Regions from separate parts of the Sinorhizobium sp. M4_45 genome, predicted to be linked through region 1. Evidence: predicted binding sites of a transcription regulator. Region 1 holds the regulator's gene; each other region holds the start of a gene.

What was found. Region 1 encodes PhoB, which activates phosphate uptake and scavenging genes when phosphate is short. Its sites were predicted from a motif close to TGTCATNNANCTGTCAT; they were not measured.
Region 2: the regulator PhoB is predicted to act here: its motif matches at 2,136-2,152, upstream of CN933_RS23260 (DUF1045 domain-containing protein).
Region 3: the regulator PhoB is predicted to act here: its motif matches at 2,441-2,457, upstream of CN933_RS09555 (esterase-like activity of phytase family protein).
Region 4: the regulator PhoB is predicted to act here: its motif matches at 2,411-2,427, upstream of CN933_RS07100 (inorganic phosphate transporter).

What each region holds. Positions count from the first base shown of each region.
Region 1 is NZ_NWVE01000002.1:41,673-46,652, reverse strand. Features, by position in the region: gene argF (ornithine carbamoyltransferase) at 1-174, opposite strand, end outside; gene CN933_RS05825 (aspartate aminotransferase family protein) at 249-1,448, opposite strand; gene CN933_RS05820 (GcrA family cell cycle regulator) at 1,858-2,379, shown strand; gene phoB (phosphate regulon transcriptional regulator PhoB) at 2,487-3,170, opposite strand; gene phoU (phosphate signaling complex protein PhoU) at 3,282-3,995, opposite strand; gene pstB (phosphate ABC transporter ATP-binding protein PstB) at 4,085-4,900, opposite strand; gene pstA (phosphate ABC transporter permease PstA) at 4,914-4,980, opposite strand, start outside.
Region 2 is NZ_NWVE01000009.1:127,691-132,670, forward strand. Features, by position in the region: gene phnN (phosphonate metabolism protein/1,5-bisphosphokinase (PRPP-forming) PhnN) at 1-200, opposite strand, end outside; gene CN933_RS23255 (alpha-D-ribose 1-methylphosphonate 5-triphosphate diphosphatase) at 197-1,336, opposite strand; gene CN933_RS23260 (DUF1045 domain-containing protein) at 1,338-2,045, opposite strand; gene phnE (phosphonate ABC transporter, permease protein PhnE) at 2,662-4,179, opposite strand; gene phnE (phosphonate ABC transporter, permease protein PhnE) at 4,189-4,980, opposite strand, start outside.
Region 3 is NZ_NWVE01000002.1:797,443-802,422, reverse strand. Features, by position in the region: gene CN933_RS09560 (MarR family winged helix-turn-helix transcriptional regulator) at 1-97, shown strand, start outside; gene CN933_RS09555 (esterase-like activity of phytase family protein) at 167-2,359, opposite strand; gene hupB (DNA-binding protein HupB) at 2,591-2,863, opposite strand; gene lon (endopeptidase La) at 3,085-4,980, opposite strand, start outside.
Region 4 is NZ_NWVE01000002.1:300,952-305,931, forward strand. Features, by position in the region: gene CN933_RS07090 (glutamate--cysteine ligase) at 1-11, opposite strand, end outside; gene CN933_RS07095 (16S rRNA (uracil(1498)-N(3))-methyltransferase) at 147-884, opposite strand; gene CN933_RS07100 (inorganic phosphate transporter) at 901-2,406, opposite strand; gene CN933_RS07105 (NUDIX hydrolase) at 2,588-3,094, opposite strand; gene CN933_RS07110 (FadR/GntR family transcriptional regulator) at 3,370-4,161, opposite strand; gene CN933_RS07115 (DUF3422 family protein) at 4,376-4,980, shown strand, end outside.

The sequences.
Region 1 (4,980 bases):
GGAAACACGCGTGCGGGTGGACGGCTTCTCGAAGATCATCGCGAGCATCTTGCCGGCAAGCGGCTTCTCGGCAGTGCCTGCCTTGGTCGCCGACTTGCGGACGCGGGCATCGTCGATGATGGTCCTGAGGTCGGTGGCCGTCATGGCCGAGAGATCGAGGAAGTGTCTGGTCATACTGCCTTGTTTCCTGTCGTAGAATCCGTTTGTCGGCCCCGCCCGGGCCGGATCGATCCGAAACGTCGGGGCATTCAAGCCGCGGCGTTGCCGCTCTTGCCACTCACCGCCTCCGCGGCGAGTTCGAGCCGTGCCAGTCCTTCGCGCGCCTCCGCGGAGGTGGTGATCAGCGGCGGCAACAGGCGCAGCACGTTTTCGCCGGCCGGGACGACGAGCAGCTTCTCGGCGCGGATCGCCTTCAAAAGGTCCGCGGAGGGCACCTTCGCCTTGATGCCGAGCATCAGCCCGTCGCCGCGGATTTCCTCGATCACGTCCGGAAAACGATCCTTCAGCGAGGCGAGCCCCTGACGGAAGACGAGAGCCACCTCGCGCACCTGATCGAGGAAGCCTTCGGCGAGAACGACGTCGAGCACGGCATTTCCGACCGCCATTGCGAGCGGGTTGCCGCCATAGGTCGAACCGTGCGTGCCCGCCACCATGCCGGCGGCCGCCGCTTCCGTCGCGAGGCAAGCGCCGAGCGGGAAGCCGCCGCCGATGCCCTTGGCTACGGCCATGATATCCGGTTTGATGCCAGCCCATTCATGGGCGAAGAGCTTGCCGGTCCGGCCGACACCGGACTGGACCTCGTCGAGGATCAGAAGCAGGCCGAACTCGTCGCAAAGTTCGCGCAGCCCCTGCATGAATTCCTTCGATGCCGACCGAATGCCGCCCTCGCCCTGGATCGGCTCGACGAGGATCGCCGCGGTTTCTTCATTGATCGCGTTCTTGACCGCCGCGATATCGCCGAAGGGGACCTGATAGAAGCCCGGCGCCTTCGGCCCGAAGCCCTCGATGTATTTCTGCTGTCCGCCGGCGGCGATCGTCGCGAGCGTGCGGCCGTGGAAAGCACCTTCAAAGGTGATGACGTGGAACTTCTCCACGTGCCCCTTGGCGAAATGATAGCGCCGCGCCGTTTTGATCGCACATTCGAGCGCTTCCGCACCCGAATTGGTGAAGAACACCCGATCGGCGAAGGTCACCTGGGTCAGCCTCCGTGCAAGGCTTTCCTGCCCCGAAATCTCGTAGAGATTGGACAGATGCCAGACCTTGTCGGCCTGCGCCTTCAGCGCCTCGACGAGATGAGGATGGGCATGGCCGAGCGAGTTCACGGCGACACCGGCAGCGAAATCGAGATAGCGCGTGCCGTCTTCGGCGATCAGCCAAACGCCTTCACCTCGCTCGAAACGCAACGGCGCGCGCAGATAGGTGTCGTAAAGCGGCGTGGTTGCGGCCATGTCGAGCTCTCCTTCATTCCGGCGGCACGGACCATTCGGCCCGATAAAAATCAAAAATGCCGCCTTGCGGCGGCGACAGGCACTATTCCCATTTCGCACCGCGATGTCAACAAAACCAAGGTTTGCAGGCGCTTTGCGGATGCCGATTCCGAAGCGCGAAAAAATCACACTCTGGGACTTGCAAAAATGCAACGCTCCGACAGCAAGTTGGGGAAAACCGCGAAATCGATTCGGCGCGATTCCGGCGACTCTTGCCACGGAGTCACCCTGCCGGTAGGTTAACATTCAATTACTAGACGCATGCGGCGGACCTAGTCACCAAAAGTATTATCGCGTTGAATCTTCGGGTTTTTCCCGGAGAGCGGTGACGGATTCCGCCATCCCAACGCCGAGAACGGGGAGTGCAGAGATGAACTGGACTGACGAGCGGGTCGAGAAACTGAAGAAGCTGTGGTCGGAGGGCTTGAGCGCCAGCCAGATCGCGGCGCAGTTGGGCGGCGTCAGCCGCAACGCGGTCATCGGAAAGGTTCATCGGCTGAGCCTGCCCGGGCGCGCCAAGGCCGGAGGAAGCACGACCGCTGCAGCCCGGCCCAAACGGGCGACGTCTGCCCCGCGCGCGCCGAACTATGCTGCGCGTTCCGTAACCCGCACCGTGACCCGCACGGCCGGTGCGACCGCGCTCAAGGAAGAGCTCGCAGTCGACCTGGAAATGGACCAGGAGCTGCAGATCGACAGGAACATCGTCCTGCCGATGTCGCGGCGGCTGGAGCTCACGGAGCTTACCGAACGCACCTGCAAGTGGCCGATCGGCGACCCGCTCAAGGAAGAGTTCCACTTCTGCGGCAACGACTCCCCGGAAGCCTCTCCCTATTGCACCTTCCATGCCCGGCTGGCCTACCAGCCCTCCGCCGAGCGCCGGCGCATGCGCTGAGGCGCCTTGCTCATCCCGCTCTGGATGCACGACGAAAATCGGGGCCGGAAAGGCCCCTTTTTCTTTGCCATGCCGCAAGCCGGCACGGGCGCCAGCGACCTTCGGCCTCAGCTCTCCAGCGAATAGCCAGCGCCGCGCACCGTCCGGATGACGTCCGGCATGTTGGAAAAGTTCAGTGCCTTGCGCAGCCGCCCGACATGAACGTCCACGGTCCGTTCGTCGACATAGATGTCGTGTCCCCAGACACCGTCCAGGAGCTGTGAACGAGAGAAGACGCGCCCCGGTGAGGACATTAGAAATTCCAGCAGCCGGAACTCCGTCGGGCCAAGGCGCACTTCGCGACTGCGTCGGTGGACGCGGTGCGTCTCCCGGTCGAGCTCGATATCGCCGCAGCGCAGGAGCGTCGACAGAACCTCGGGCTTGGCGCGCCTGAGCATCGCCTTGACCCTCGCCATCAGTTCCGGCGTCGAAAAGGGCTTGACGACGTAATCGTCGGCGCCGGTGGCAAGGCCCCGCACGCGCTCGCTTTCCTCGCCGCGCGCGGTCAGCATGATGATCGGCAGGCGCTCCGTTTCCGGCCGCTGGCGCAGCCTGCGGCAGAGCTCGATACCGGAAACCCCGGGCAGCATCCAATCGAGGATGAGAAGGTCGGGCAGGCGCTCCTGCAGGCGGATCTCCGCCTCGTCGCCGCGAAGGATCGTATCGACCTCGAAGCCTTCCGCCTCGAGATTGTAGCGCAGGAGAACGCTCAGGGCTTCCTCGTCTTCGACTACGGCAATCTTCGGCAACATTCAGTAGGACTCCTTCCTACGCACGACAGCCGTCATGCCGCCGCGCACGGTGGTAGGCCGCGCCAAGGCGGCCGGAACAAATTCTGCATAGGCACCGGCTGCCGGGCGATCTCAGTCCGTCACGGAACCCAATGTCGACGTCATGTCGTCCTTCGGCCGTTCGCCCTGCGGCTGGGCGCCTGTCGCCATATAGTAGATCGTTTCGGCGATATTGGTCGCGTGATCGCCGATACGCTCGATGTTCTTGGCGCAGAAAAGAAGATGCGTGCACGGCGTGATGTTGCGCGGATCTTCCATCATATAGGTCAGCAGTTCCCGGAACAGGGACGTGTAGATCGCATCGATCTCTTCATCGCGTTCGCGAATGCTGTTCGCCTTTTCCGGCGAACGGGACGCGTAGACGTCCAGGACTTCCTTCAACTGAACGAGCGCGAGCTCGGCCAGGTGTTCGAGGCCGCGCGCAAGCTTGCGCGGTATGCCTGAACCGGCAACGGCAATCACCCGCTTTGCGGTGTTCTTGCCGAGGTCGCCCACGCGCTCCAGGTCCGCGGCGATGCGGATCGAACCCATGATCTCCCGAAGATCCGAGGCCATGGGCTGGCGTTTGGCAATGGTGACGATCGCCTTTTCGCCGATCTGCCGTTCCGCATCGTCCAGAATGATGTCGTCGGAGATCACCTTCTGGGCCAGGGCGAGATCGGAATTGACGAGCGCACGGACGGAGTCCGCGACCATCTGCTCGGCGAGACCGCCCATCTCGGAGATGCGGCGCGTGAGATACTTCAACTCTTCGTCGAAGGCGGACATGATGTGTGCGTGAGACATATTCGTTTCCTCGGGGGACGCGCTGTTCTGAATGGGCCTCGTTCGGTCTTGACCGGGAGGGACGGAAAAGCGCCGCCCCTCTCCGGCCATCAGCCGAAGCGGCCCATGATGTAGTCCTGGGTGCGCTGATCGTCCGGGTTGGTGAACATTTTATCGGTATCGTTCTCCTCTACGAGATTGCCGAGATGGAACATGGCCGTGCGCTGCGACACGCGCGCCGCCTGCTGCATCGAGTGGGTGACGATCACGATCGTGAAATTCGCCCGCAATTCGTGGATGAGTTCCTCGACTTTCGCGGTCGCGATCGGATCGAGCGCCGAGCAGGGCTCGTCCATCAGAATGACTTCCGGGCTGACGGCAACGGCGCGGGCGATGCAGAGGCGCTGCTGCTGGCCGCCGGAAAGTCCGGTGCCCGGCTCCTGCAGCCGATCCTTCACCTCGTTCCACAGCCCGGCCCTCTGCAGGCTCGTTTCCACGATCTCGTCGAGTTCGGTCTTGGTGCGTGCCAGGCCATGGATGCGCGGGCCGTAGGAGACATTGTCGTAGATCGACTTCGGGAACGGATTGGGTTTCTGGAACACCATGCCGACGCGGGCACGCAATTCCACCACGTCGATCGACGGATCGTAGATATCGTCCTCGTCGAGCGTGATCTTGCCCGTTACGCGGCAGTTCTCGATCGTGTCGTTCATGCGGTTCAAGGTGCGCAGAAACGTCGATTTGCCGCACCCGGACGGACCGATCAGCGCCGTGACCGTGTTCTCGCGGATATTGAGGTTGACGTCGAAGAGCGCACGCTTTTCGCCGTAATAGACCGACACATCGTTGCCGATCATCTTGTAAGGCACCGTATTCATTTTCTGCTCAAGAGCCTTTTCGACTGCAGCTTCCGACATGATGTTCATAGTCCTTACCCCACTACCAGCGACGCTCAAAGCGACGCCGCAAGAGAATTGCGCCGAGATTCATGAAGATGAGAAAGATC
Region 2 (4,980 bases), on a different contig from region 1:
ATCTCCTCGAATTCGGCGTCGGACACGCTTTCGTGCACCTCGCCGCCTGCATCCGAGGGGCGTGTGATCGCCCGCCGGACGAAGAGAATATCGGGCCGCTGCGCGAAATGGCGGGCGGCAAAGCCCATGACGCTGTCTTTGCCCGCACCGCTCGGGCCGACGACGACGATGAGCGTTCCGGATCCCCGATCGGCGGTCATGCGACACGCCGTCCTTCGCGCCAGACCGAGCGGACGACCGGTATTCCCTCCGGCCGGCGGACGCGCGCGATGTCGGCGCGGAGCCCAACGGCGATCCGGCCGCGATCTTCGAGCCCGACAGTGCGCGCCGGCGTCGCCGTTACCATCGCGATGGCCTGGGGGAGGTCGATCGAGTCGACCTCATCTGCGAGAATGAACGGCGCATGGATGAGGCTGAAAGGTACGTAATCCGAAGAAAGCACGTCGAGAACGCCGCGCTCGGCGAGATCGCGCGCGGCGATGTTGCCGGAATGCGATTTGCCGCGCACGATATTGGGCGCCCCCATCAATACGCTGAGACCGGCGCGATGGGAGGCTTCGGCCGCCTCGAAGCTCGTCGGGAACTCCGCGAGCCGGATGCCGTAGCCGATAGACTCGTCCACATGCTCGAGCGTCGCATCATCATGGCTGGCGACCGTAATCCCCCGCTCGGCGCAGGCTTTCGCGAGCGCGATGCGATGAGGGGTCGCATAGCGCGCCGATAGTGCTTGCTGGCGGTCGATGAAGGCGGCAAAGGCTTCGTCGGTAAGGCCGCGTTTGACTTTGTAGTAGATTATGTACTGGTCCATGGTCTGGAACTGGCGCTGCCCGGGAGCGTGGTCCATCAGAGAGACGAGACGAACCTGCGGATCGTTCCGGAAATCCTCATAGTGCTCCAGCACGTCGGCGGTCGACACTTCGCAACGCAGGTGGATCAGGTGATCGGCCCGCAAACGGCCCTCCTGCTTGGCCTGGGCGAGCGCATCGGCCATGCTGCGCATCTCGCCCTTCGGAAAGCCGCTGTCCTCGTCCGAGCCCAGGCGCAGACAATCGAAGACAGTTGTGATGCCGGAGGTGACGACCTGGGCGTCATGAGCCTGGATCGCCGCGATCTTCAGCCAGCGAACCCCGGGGCGCGGAGAATAGTGCGCCTCGAGATGGTCGGTGTGCAGTTCGACGAGCCCGGGCAGTAGGTAGTCACCCTCGAAATCCTCGCCCGTGGCGCTCGCCCCTTCGGAGATGTCGGCGATCCTGCCGTCGCGGATCAGCACCGAACCGTCGAGGATCCGGTCCTCCAGAACGATGCGGGCGTTGGTCAAAACCTGTTCTTTGGGCATGTCATGCAATCTTTCGTTCGGATGCGCCGCCAAGCGGCAGCAGGGAATGGACGGTGAAAGGAGCGCCGCGGCGCTCTTCGGCGAAAAGGGCAATCGTCGAGACGGCAAGCGGCTTGCCGATGAATTCGGCGAAGACCGTTTCGAGCGCCTTTCTCATGGGCCGCTGCATGTCTTCCGGCACCGGCCCAGTCAGCGTCAGATGGAACTGGAACTCCTCGAAGACGTATGGGTAGCCCCATGCCGCCAGGTACTCGCGCTGACGCTGCGTAAGCCTGTCCGGATTGCGGCGGGCGAGATCGGCTTCCGAAAGCGGCGCCCGGAATGGCTCGAAACGACGAACCGCCTGCTCCGCAAGGCGCTGCAGAGGCGGGCAAGGGTCGGCCGAGACGAGCGCGAAGAAGGGGCCGATCTGATGCAAGGCGATCTCCGGCACTTCGAACGGCTCGATCTCCGCGGCGAACTCGTCGAAAGCCGCGATCAAGTCGGCTTCACCGCGGCCGGAGGTAAGCTCGAACGGTGCTTTCAGGGTCCCGTGGAAGCCGTAACGGCGGGGCTCGGTCGTCAATGCCATCTGCTCTTCACGTCCTACTGCCGGATTTTCCGGGCAGTCCAGGGCGCCGCCGGTGAACGCGTCGCGTCCCAGCCAACGGGAAGCGGTCTGCGACAGCCGGTCATCGGACGGCGGCGCGAAGTAGATTGCATAGCGCACGAATTCACACTTTCTTCATCAGTCGCTTCGACGCAGTTGCCCCGAGTCGACGGTTTCCGGGATGAAATGCGCAGCTAGCCGATTTGCATGACAACATCATGATGACATCGGCCCAGAACGCAAATCGGTTCGGGGCGGGATGGATTTGTTTGCAGCTTCGCCTGCTCCCGCGCCAGTGATCGGAATCAGTCATCATTATCCGAATCGACCGGTCCGTTTCTAGACCATGATGATTTTAGGTCGGATCAACCTGAAATCATGAGCGGAGGAAAAACCGCACACACTTTTCCTCATCATCCCCGGTTCCTCATTCCTGTGCTTGTCACAGGAATCCAGCCAGACCAAGTCCTTGGGCTGGAAAGGCTCTTCCGCGCCGCAGACGCGGCGCTGCTGGATCCCTGTGACGAGCACATGAGGATGGAGAGGATGCAATCCCCCGAAAAGTGTCCCACAGCGCCGCGCATCTTATGAGAAGCGCAACGGTAGCTGTAGCACTTTGATCTGCTGCATGTTTTCAAGCGCATCGCCATGCGCGCCGACAAGACCGACCAGAGCTTCAACGGCATCATCCATCTCGCAGCAGCCGTCAAAAACTCGAAATGAATCTCAACGCGCGTTAGTGTGTGCGGCCCATGAGACGCGATCGGCAAAGATTGGAGATGCTGTCGAAAACGAAGACGACCATCAAGATCAGCAGCACCATATAGGCGACATTTTCCCAATCCGAATTTGTGCGCATCGCCTCCCACAGCTTCAGGCCGATCCCGCCGGCGCCGACGGCGCCGATAATGGTGGCCGAACGCGTGTTCGACTCCCAGAAGTAGAGAGCCTGGCTGGCAAAGACCGGCAGGACCTGCGGGAGCACGCCGAAGCGCTGCACGGCGACCGGCGCGGCGCCGACCGACTTGACGCCCTCACGCTGCTTGTCGTCGATGTTCTCGAGGGCTTCGGAGTAGAGCTTGCCGAGCGTGCCCGTGTCGGTGAAGAAGATCGCCGAGATGCCCGCGAGCGGTCCGGGCCCGAAGGCGCGGGTGAAGAACAGCGCCCAAATGAACATGTCGACCGACCGCAGGAAGTCGAAGAAGCGCTTCACGAACTGATTGGTGAGGCGGCTCGGCGTGATGTTGCGCGCCGCGAGGAAGCAAAGCGGGAAGGCGATGAAGGAGGCGAAGAGCGTTCCGACGAAAGCCATGACGATCGTCTGCAGGAGCTTGGTCCAAACATCCAGATGCTGCCATTCCGCATTGTAGAGGACGTTGTTCCAGGCAAGCGAGAGGTTTGAGCGCGCCGGATCGATCCGTTCTCCGGAGACGATCAAGGAGGCGACGTCGCTGTAGGACTTCCCGAAGAAGGGCGAGTTGGTGTCGAAGAGGAAATTCGCCCAGCCGAAGAAGCGGTTGCGGATGGAGACCTCGTCGCCCTCCACCTCTGCCCAGCCGGTGGCGCCGAAGGACAGCGTCACCTTCTCGCCCGGCCGCTTCTGGAGCGCCCAGGAGGGAAGGAGTCCCTCCGGCGTTACAGTCTCCGCGCCGTCGACCTGAAGCAGGAGCGTCTCGCCGGAATGTGTCACTGTGACCAGCTTTTCGGCGACGTCGATACGCGTCGAGCTATCGAAGTTCACCACGGCGTGCGTGACGACTTCTTCGGTGCGGGTCGTGGCGAGATCTTTCTGCGGCGTCTCGTTCGTATCGCCGCCGCGCGCCGCGCTCGGCGCCATAAAGCTGAAAGAGGAGGCGCTCTTCGGCTTCGGGGCCTGCGTCGGGGCCGTCGACGTTTCAACGGTGCGCGTGACCGTCTCTTTTTCGAGCGTGACCCATTCCGGGCTCGGATTGTCTCCAAGCGGCGAATTGCGTCCGTATGAGATGCTCATCGCTCCATCGGGCGCGACGGCGATCTCCGGCCGGACTTCGTAGGACACCCAGTCGGCAAGGTAGATGCCGGCAATTCCCCAATTGGCATTGGCGAGCACGTGCCCGATCGAGAAGAACCACCAGCTGAAGATCATGTAAAGAACGACGCCCGCCGTTATCAGTGCCTTGCTGCGCCGCTTGGCGGCCGACGACTGCAGAAGATGCGGATGGCGCGCTGCGATAGCTTCCATTTCGCGCGCGTCGAGGTTGGTCGAGGCAATCATGATGCGGTCCTATTGCGCGAGCTGAAAGGCCTGGTCGCCGACGAGGCGGCGGCGAAGCCAGGCAGAGAACTGATCGACTGCGAAGATCGTCGCGAAGAGCAGGAGGACGATCGCGAGCGTCTTTGCTTCATGGCCCTGGCCGATCGACAGGCGCAGGAGTTCGCCGATGCCGCCCCCGCCGACGGCACCGATGATCGTCGAGGCGCGCACGTTGATTTCGAGCCGGAGCAGAAAATAGCTGGTGAAGTTGGGCAGCACCTGGGGGACCATGCCGAACCAGACCCGCTCGATCCAGTTGGCGCCGACGGCACGCAGACCTTCCTCCGGTTTCATGTCGGCATTCTCGACCACTTCGAAGAACAGCTTGCCGAGCGCGCCGATCGTGTGGATCGAGACCGCAGCGATGGCGGGAATAGGCCCAAGCGAAAGGATTGCCAGGAAAAAGCCGGCGATGACGACTTCCGGAAAGGCGCGCAGGATTTCCATCAGCCGGCGTACGATGCCCCTGATCCAGGGATTGGGCATCAGATTTCGCGCGGCGAGGAAGCACAGGATGAAGCCGAAGAAGACGCCGATAACAGTCGAAAAGATGGCGATGTTCACGGTCTCCAGCATCTTGTGAACATATTCCGGGATGTAGATGCTCTCCGTCACGTAGAGGCGCCCATCCGGGTAATTGTATTTGAAGCTGCCGTCGTCATAGGGCGAAGGCAGATCGAAGAGGGCGCGAACGATCTCTATTGGATCGCGCGGCATGAGATGGCCGACGAAATCGAAGAAGTGCGGCAGCCGGTCGAAGAA
Region 3 (4,980 bases), 760 kb from region 1:
GTTGTACGATATCGTCAGCAAACTCGTCGAGAAAACCGACGATATCCGCAAGCGCAAGGAAGAAGCGGAAGCGACTGAGATTGCCGTCGCGCGCTGAACGCCGTTCAGGAATCAGGAGGCCGGGACATCATGTCCCGGCCTCCTTCGTTTTCTCCGTATCGTACGCTTACATGGCGTCCATCGCGCCTATGGAGAAGAACAGCGTTTCGCCGGAGGAGTCGTCGACGCCGTCATTGTCGGTGACGACATAGCCGTTGCCGGCCGCGTCGATTGCAAAGCCTTCGACCTTGTCGACGACATAGCCGTTCAGCGACTGCAGGTCCGGAATGAGGTCGCGCACCTCTTCCTTGTTCACGACAGGCAGTGCCCCGCCGAGTGCCGCGGGTTTCAGGTCCGCAAGCGCGACGCGGTAGAGCTTCTTGAGCTTGGCGGCTTCGCCGACCAGATTGTCACGCTCGACGATATAGGCGTAGGCTCCATGAACGGAAATTTCCGACAGGCCGACCCAGCCTTCCTCCGCCTTTTCAAGCGGATAGCGCACGGCGCCCCATTCCTTGCTCGACGGCTTGTAGGAGACGAGCTTGACGAAGCCCTTCTCGTCATCCTTCCATTCGCGCTGCACAGCCATCCAGAGAACCTGATCGTCCCCTTCGCCCACGACCGCTATGCCTTCGAAGCCGTAGCGGATCTCGCTGGCGCGCAACTCCTCCGGTAGTGCGATCTCCTGCTTGATCTCGCCCTTCTTGTTCACATGCAGCAGCGCATGGCTGTAGAGCTTGTCGGAGTTGCCTTCCGAAGCGAGCCAGAAGCCGCCTTCGCCGTCATTGGCGATGCCTTCGACGTCGAGCTTCTGGGCGGGAGCGCCGTCACGGGTGACCGGCAGGGCTTCCGTGATCAAAGCGGGCTTCTGCGTAGCGTCGATCGTGAAGATGGTCGGCTGCGACGAGTAGACTGAATCATTGACCGCATGCAGGAAGCCGGGCTTGTCGGCAGCGGCAAGGCCGGAAAGCGCCCCGAAGCCGATGGGCAGCCCGTCCTTCTCCACGGAACGGATCTGCGGATAGGCAGCCTCCCCTTCCCCGCGCTCGTAGATCATGACATGCGCCCGCGCCCCGCCGTCTTCGACGAGATCGACCTCGTTGGCGGTCGCAAACAGGTTGCGCCCGGGAATGGCGACAGCGCCCTCGGGGGAAACGCCGGAGGGCAGAAGCTGCACGAGCTCCGGTTCGCCGCCCGTATCCTTGTAGACGCCGACGATCGAGGCGCGTTCCGAAAGAACGAAGAAAAGCTTGTCCTCGCCGAATTGCGCCATTTCAAGCCCTTCCGGTTCGACGCCCTTCGCCGAAGAACGCTTTTCCGGATAGTGGCCGATCGACGCGATAGGGTGTTCGAAGGCTGCTCCCGACTCGTAGAGGACCTTCCCGGTCGTGTCGAAGATCGTGAAGCCGCGGCTCCCGCCCTCATAATCGCCCTCATTGGCGACGACCAGGCGATCGTCGTCGAGCCACTTGATCGCATCGGGCTCGCGCTTGCGGCCCGCCTGCTCGCCGGTAAAGGCGATGGAGCCGTCGCGCTTTGTGTCGATACCTTGGAGATCGACCGTGCCCGCAGGGAAATGCGTCTTCACGGTTGCGGACTTACCGTCGATGATGACGATGTGGTTGTTCTCCTGGAGGGTGAGCGCAATCTCGTCCCGGCCGTTGAAGGCTACGAATTCCGGCTCGGGATCGTCGCCGGCGACCTCGGCGAGACCGGTCAGCGTCACATGCTTGATGGTCGCGCAATCGGCCGCCCCGTCCTTCAGCGACAGGATCACGAGATCGCCTGCAGGCATCTGAGGGATCTGCCCGTCATTGACGTCCTCGTCGCGCTCGTTCTCGATCGCGATTGCGGCAAGCGTCCGATCCTTGTTCACGGCCACCGAGTCCGGCTGGCCACCGAGATCGCAGGTGGCATCCACCTCCCTGCCGGCAATGTCGACCACGGCGAGCACGCCGGACGGCTTGGTAAAGCTTTCGCTCGTGTTGACGGCAACGAGCGCTTTGGCACCGGCTACCGCCACCGAAGTCGGCTCCCCGTCGAACGAGACGATACCGCCTGCCTCAGGCGCCCTGGCGTCGGTGATGTCGATGAAACCGATGCGTTTGCCGGGACTGTCGGAATAGATCAGCGTATTGCCGTCTTCGCTTGCGGTGATGATTTCGGCCGATGTCGGGGCGTTCCGCTCGGCTCCCTCGGGCAAATTCGTGGCCACCGCAAAGGATGCGATGCGATTGAATACCTGTTCGGCCTGAACGACCGACGCCGTCGATGCGGCAAGTGCCGCGGCCAATGCCGTGGTGATGGAAATCGCTTTCATCTGTCCCTCCTTGTCGCGGCACGCCGTTGCGCTACCGCGTGCGTCCGAAAACGTCGGACGGGAGGCTTTTGCAACTGTCCTGTAACAGCCGGATGACAGGGAAAGCCGGAATGAAAAGAGGCCCGGATGACCCGGGCCCCAATCAACCTGCCGAATGCCGCCTGGGCGGTATCGCGACAGATGGAACATGAACCAGTAGCGGACGGAGGCACCCGCCGCTCCATCGGTAAATTAGTTGACGGCGTCCTTGAGGCCCTTGCCGGCCGTGAACTTCGGCACGTTGCGTGCCGGGATGTCAACTTCCGCACCCGTCGACGGGTTGCGGCCCTTGCTGGCTTCGCGGCGCGATACGGAGAAATTGCCGAATCCGACGAGGCGGATGTCGCCGCCGTTCTTCAGTTCGCCCTGAATGGTCTCAAAAACTGCATCAACGGCAGAAGACGCATCTGCCTTCGAGAGTCCGGCCTTGTCGGCTACGGCAGCCACGAGCTCATTTTTGTTCATGTTTCCACCCCTTTCATGCTGGTTCGAAACGACTGTCTTCTTAAGGCGGGGCTGCGAAAGCAATGCCCACGTCTTGCCATTCCCAATTGCGCCTAATCCCTTGGAATGCAAGGGTTGCAGCGTGCTTTTACAACAAAAAAGACCGGCAGAACGCCGGTCTTCCTTGTTTTTCTGGCCGAAGGGCGCAAGCGGGACACACTTGTCACCCTATCTGCACTGCCTCAGTGGGCAATCGAAGTGCCCGCTTCGTCCTGCGAATCAACGGACGGCAGGGCGGCCGGCTGGCTTGCCGGGTCCCATTCGATGGGCTCCGGAAGCCGCAGCAACGCGTGCTCGATCACCTCGCCCATCCGCGAAACGGGGATGATTTCGAGGCTGTTCTTGACGTTGTCAGGGATGTCGGCGAGGTCCTTGGCGTTCTCCTCGGGGATCAGCACCTTCTTGATGCCGCCGCGCAGAGCTGCCAGCAACTTCTCCTTCAAACCGCCGATCGGCAGCACGCGTCCACGCAGGGTGATTTCACCGGTCATCGCCACGTCCTTGGAGATGGGGATACCGGTCATCACCGACACGATCGCCGTCGCCATGGCGACACCGGCGGACGGGCCGTCCTTCGGGGTCGCGCCCTCCGGCACGTGGACGTGAATGTCGCGCTTGTCGAACAGCGGGGGCTCGATGCCGAAATCGATCGCGCGCGAGCGGACATAGGATGCCGCCGCCGAAATGGATTCCTTCATCACGTCACGCAGGTTACCGGTAACCGTCATGCGGCCCTTGCCGGGCATCATCACGCCCTCGATCGTCAGCAATTCGCCGCCGACCTCAGTCCAGGCAAGACCGGTGACCACCCCGACCTGATCGTCACGCTCGGCTTCGCCGTGGCGGAAGCGCGGCACACCGAGATAGTCGTGGATGTTCTCGGCCGTCACTTCGACCTTCTTGGTCTTGCCCTTGAGGATCTCCGTCACCGCCTTGCGCGCCAGCTTCATCAGCTCGCGCTCGAAGTTGCGGACGCCCGCTTCTCGCGTGTAGTTCTGGATGACCGCCATAAGAGCGCCATCCGTGACGGAGAACTCGTTCGTCTGGAGCGCATGGTCGCGGATCGCCTTCGGCAGCAGGTGCCGCTTGGCAATCTCCCGCTTTTCGTCTTCGGTATAGCCGGCAATGCGGATGACTTCCATGCGGTCCATCAGCGGCGGCGGAATGTTGAGCGTGTTCGCCGTGGTGATGAACATCACGTTGGAGAGGTCGTATTCCACCTCCAGGTAGTGATCCATGAACGTCGAATTCTGTTCCGGATCGAGCACCTCCAGAAGCGCCGAAGACGGATCGCCACGGAAGTCCTGGCCCATCTTGTCGATCTCGTCGAGCAGGAAGAGCGGGTTGGACTTCTTCGCCTTCTTCATCGACTGGACGACCTTACCCGGCATGGAGCCGATATAGGTCCGGCGATGGCCGCGAATTTCGGCCTCGTCCCGAACGCCGCCCAGCGCCATGCGGATATATTCGCGGCCAGTCGCCTTTGCGATCGACTTGGCGAGCGACGTCTTGCCGACGCCGGGAGGGCCGACGAGGCACAGGATCGGCCCCTTGATCTTGGACGAACGGGCCTGCACCGCCAGGTATTCGACGATACGTTCCTTTACCTTGTCCAGACCGAAGTGATCGGTATCCAGCACCTTTTCGGCATGGTTCAGATCGGTCTTGATCTTCGACTTCTTGCCCCAGGGCAGGCCCAGCAGCCAGTCGAGATAGTTGCGCACGACCGTCGCTTCCGCCGACATCGGGCTCATCTGGCGCAGCTTCTTCAGCTCCGCATCGGCCTTTTCACGGGCTTCCTTGGAGAGCTTGGTCTTGGAGATGCGCTCTTCGAGTTCGGCCATCTCGTCACGGCCGTCCTCGCTGTCGCCGAGCTCCTTCTGAATCGCCTTCATCTGCTCATTCAGGTAGTACTCGCGCTGCGTCTTCTCCATCTGGCGCTTGACGCGCGAACGGATGCGCTTTTCGACCTGAAGAACCGAGATCTCGCCTTCCATGAAGCCGAGCGCCTTTTCGAGGCGCATCTTCACGCTCGTCGTCTCCAGCATTTCCTGCTTTTCGACGATCTTGATCGACAG
Region 4 (4,980 bases), 260 kb from region 1:
TCTCGGGCCATATTCGTCTTCTTTGCCTGGGCGGCTCCTGCGGGGTCAGCAGGATCGGATGGAGTGCTTGAACCGTAATCAAGTGCGGCGCAAGTCAATTTCTTTCAAGATGCCCTCAAAAAAACTAGGAGCAAGCGGATGGAGCATCATCGCCAGTCGCCGAGCGTCGCCTGAATGACGGCCATCGCAGCCACTGCCGCGGTGTCGGCGCGCAGGATGCGCGGCCCGAGAGGGATCGCCGTCACGAAGTCACGGCTCCGCAGCAGATCCCGCTCCGCCTCCGAAAAGCCGCCCTCCGGCCCGATCAGGAGCGCCAGCCGGCGTTCGGCAATTCCCTCGAGGATGGGCAGTGGATTCTGGCTGTCGTTTCCCTCGTCGCAGAAGACGATGCGCCGGTCGCGCGGCCAGTCCATGAGAAGGTCCTCGAGCTTGCGCGGTTCCTCGACTGCCGGGATGCCGAGCACGCCGCATTGCTCCGCCGCTTCGATGACGTTGGCGCGAACGCGTTCGAGGCTGCCGATCTTTCCCTGGACATGCTGGGTCATGACCGGCTGCAGCACGCCGGCGCCCATCTCCACCGCCTTCTGCACGAGATAATCGAGCCGCCCTACTTTGAGAGGCGCAAACAGGTAGACGAGATCGCAAGGGGCGGGCTGAGGGCGCGTCTGTTCGACCGCGACGAGAACCGCATGCTTGCGCGAAGGCATGGCTATCTCCGCCCGCCATTCGCCGTCCCGGCCGTTGAAGACCAGAAGCGATGCGCCTTCACCCAGGCGCAGGACGTTGATGAGATAGTTGAACTGCTCCCTGGTGGCTTCGTGTTTCGCTCCGGCGTGGAGCTGGTTCTCGATGAACAGTCGCTGCATGCGGAAATTGGCGCGCATCGGTATCGGGTACCTTCTAGAGAAACAGACCGGAGAGGACGAGATAGAGAAAGGCCGAGAGCAGCGCAGACACGGGAACCGTGATGACCCAGGCGGCGACGATGGTCAGGAAGTGGGAGCGCCGCACCAGGCGCCGGCGGCGCACTTCCGCAAAGTTCGCCTCGCCCTTTTCCATGAATTCGGTCTGGCCCGTCTTGCGCCGGACATATTCGAGCCGCCGTTGCGAGTGACGCGTGTACCACTCGCGAAAGAAGCCGACGCCGAACACGGCGCCCACCGCCGTGTGGGTGGAACTGATCGGCAGGCCGAGAGCCGAGGCAAGCAGAACCGTCACGGCGGTCGCAAGCGCCACGCAGAAGGCGCGCATCGGGTTGAGACGCGTGATTTCCTCGCCGACGACGCGGATCAGCAGCGGACCGTAGAGCAGAAGACCCACCGAAATGCCGAGTGCGCCGATGAGGAGTACCCAGAAGGGGGCCTCCGAATCCGCGGTCGAGATCACGCCGTCGACAGCCGAGACGATCGCCGACAGCGGGCCGATCGCGTTCGATACGTCGTTTGCGCCATGGGCGAAGGAGAGCAGGGCGGCCGAGAAGATGAGCGGCAGGCGGAACAGCTTGCGAAGCGACTGGTTGCGGTTTTCGAGGCCTTCCGACTGGCGGTGGATCCACGGCTTCGACACGATGTAGCAAACGATCCCCGCCAGTCCGCCGATCGCCAGGCCGGTCGGAAGCGGAACAGAAGCCAGATGGTCGATTGCAAAGACCGCGACATAGGCGGTGAACGAACCGGCGGTGACGCCGAGGACGACAGGCATCCAGCGCCGGGCGGCCGAGATCTTGTCATCGCGATAGATGACGAACTCCTTCAAGAAGGCGAGGAAGAGTGCGGCAATGATCCCGCCGAGCACGGGCGAAATCGTCCAGCTCGCTGTGATGCCGGCGATCGCCCACCACTTGACGCTGGAAAGCCCGGCGGCGGCGACGCCTGCGCCGATAATGCCGCCGATGAGCGAATGCGTCGTCGAAACGGGCGCACGCGAGTAGGTCGCGATATTGATCCAGATCGCCGATGAGATAAGCGCCGAAAGCATCACCCAGACCAGCCCTTCGGCGCCGACCACCTGCGTGCCGTCGATGATCCCGGCCTCTACGGTCAGCGTGACCTTACGGCCGGCGATCAGCGCTCCGGCTATCTCGAACACCGCCGCAATCCCCAGCGCCACCGGCATCGATATCGCCTTTGCGCCGACCGCCGCTCCGACGTTGTTGGTGACGTCGTTGGCGCCGATGTTCATCGCCATGTAGCCCGCGACCGCCGCTGCCGCCACCACCACGGCCGCACCGGAGGCGCCCGTGAAATAGCTCGCCGCGAAACCCATGCTGAGGACCAGGAAGAGAGCGGCAAGTCCGGGAGCAGCCAATCTGCGCATGACGTGATGCGACGCTTCCTCGGCAAGGCTGAACTTGTCGAGATCCTTGTCGAGCGTCAGCTTTTCGAGGCGCGGTCGCGGCTTGGCCAATGGCTGTTCTCCAACTGTAATATTCGCCAGTAGCGGCACAAACGGGCGTATTCAAGAGGAATTGACGAGGGGGCGGGGGGCTTCGGCCGGGGCGTTACCCGAGCCGGCATGTCGCAGCCTGCGGCGAGCTTGCGTGTTCGACCAGTCGTCGGGGCGGATGCCGTGGGCTTCCGCCTCGCCGTCAGTTGCTGGAGGCTTTCGGCCGCTGCTCCGGGTCTGGGTCGAGGCGTTTGCCGAAATCGAGGATAAGCTCTTTCAGCGAAGGCTCTGCAACGCGCTTTGCCGCCTCACGATAGTCGACCCATTCCAGCCGCCTGCTACCTTTCTCCGGGAAGTTCTTGCAGAAGTCCTCGACTTCGAGCGCATGCACCTGCACCTTGCAGGAGATCTCCAGGCCGTGGTCCATCCGCTTCTGATAGACGTAGGCGCCGATGGCGGCCCTCTGCACCTTGCCCTTCACCCCGGCTTCCTCGTAGGCCTCGCGCTCCGCGACCTCGTGTGCCTGCTTGCCCTGCATCGGCCACCCCTTGGGGATGACCCACCGGCCTGTGTCGCGGCTGGTGATCACCAGGATTTCCAGCGCATTCGTCTTCTTGGCAAGGCGATAGCACAGCGCCGCATACTGCATTCGCGCCGGGCGACGCAGCATAAGTTGCACATCAGAAGCGAGCCGGTGCAGAAAGTTCAAAATTCCCCATACTCCTCAACGAATCAGTGGTTGCCGCGCGCAACCCGAGTATGAACCGTCGCATGCCGCTGTAAATGCGTTCGTCAAACGCGCCGCATTCATTCGGATTCACGCTCTTCCTTTTCGGGACTATACATCACCCAACTAACGCAAAGCGCGGAGTCGCGGTTCCGACAGAACCACTGTCCCATACGACCATATGTAGGAAATCGGCTGGAATTTTACCAAGGGGCACTCGCCACCCGTACTTTTGCGCTTGTCGGGCCCGCGACCGGTCAGGAACCCGCGCGATCACGCTGCTGCAGGCGCAGACGGGCAATGCGCACCCACTCTCCGCTGCGCTCGGCCTCGCGCGCCGCCGTGGCGACGAAATCGATGTGCCTCTGCGCGGCAGCCTTGGCGGTTTGCGGATCGCCGACCATGATCGCCGCATAGATCGCCTCGTGCTGCGCGAGAAGCTGGTCGCGCGCGCCGGGCGCGTCGAAGACGGAATTGCGGTGGAAGAAGATGCCTTGGGTCAGCAGCCTGTAACAGGCCCTGAGGGTGTGAAGCAGGATGATGTTATGAGCGCTTTCGCCGATAGCATTGTGCAGTTCGATATCGGCTTCGAGTTCTTCGGCGAAGTTGCCGCTCTCGTGTGCGGCGCGCATGCGCTTGATGACGCGGGTAAGAATGTCGCGGTCGAAGTCGGTTGCCCGGGTCGCCGCCAGTTCCGCCGTCAAGCCTTCGAGTTCGCGCCGGTATTCGAGATAGTCCTGGGTCGCCTTGTGGTGGCGTCCGATGAGCTCGATCAGGGGCTTGGAAAAGATCTGACCGACCACATCGGCGACGAACGTGCCGCCGCCATGCCGGCTGTCGACGAGACCGCGCGCCTCCAACTCCTTGAGCGCCTCACGCAGGATCGGCCGCGACACGTCGAAGCGCCTGGAGAGTTCTCGCTCGCCCGGCAGGCGATCGCCGTCGCGTAACACCCCCTCGAGGATCAGAAGCTCGATCTGCTGCACCACCTCGTCGGCCGTCCGGCTATGGCTGATACGGGCATAAAGGTCGTCCTGGTCTTCGGTCACGGCCACGTCTCCCGGAGCGCCAAGGGGATTGTGCACAGGTGTCGCCGGCCTCCGCTTCCATTCGGCAATCTAACAGGACCCATCAAGTGGTCAAATTGATTGTCCACTCTGCCGGCGTTGACAAAGATCGAACTGCGTCAAAGCGCCCTGTTCTTTTTACCTTATCCGTTGATAAGAAGGTGGTGATGAACGCGTGAGGGGGAAGAAGCGCTTCATGCCAAAGGGCAGTTTTGCATTTCCGGTGGCGCCCATGCGCGCCCAGGCGCTCGGCGAGGTCCATTCACGGCCCTATGCACTGGTGACGACTCCGCGCGTCATCTTTCAACTCGCCTTCATGACGGAGGGCGGGTCGATCGTCGATCACGCCGTGATGTCCGAGTTGTCGCGCTCGCGCGGCATCGCCCCGCCCGGTCGCGACGCCAATCACCACGCGATCCCCTGGGGACAGGGAACGCTGCGCTGGGAGCGGCACACGGAATTCTCCACCTATTTCTGGGACGCGCCCGCGCCGGAAAGCTTCGGTGGCGAGGTGCCGATCCATCCGTTCGGCGACGGTTTTTCGCCCCCGGGCTCGCTGATCTCCGGAGTTCGTCTGGAAATCCGCCCCGATACGCCGGAGACCCGCGAGGCGATCGCGGCTTTCGATCCCACGAGCCTCTGTTACAGCGAAACCAAGAATGGCCAGGCGGTGCTCCTGACCGACTTTCGCCAGAACGGCGACGGGCTGACCCAGGTGCTGGTCATCGATCGCGGCATGACGGAGGCGGGAACGGGCGCCCTGGTGCAGCGCCTGCTCGACATCGAGACCTACCGCACGCT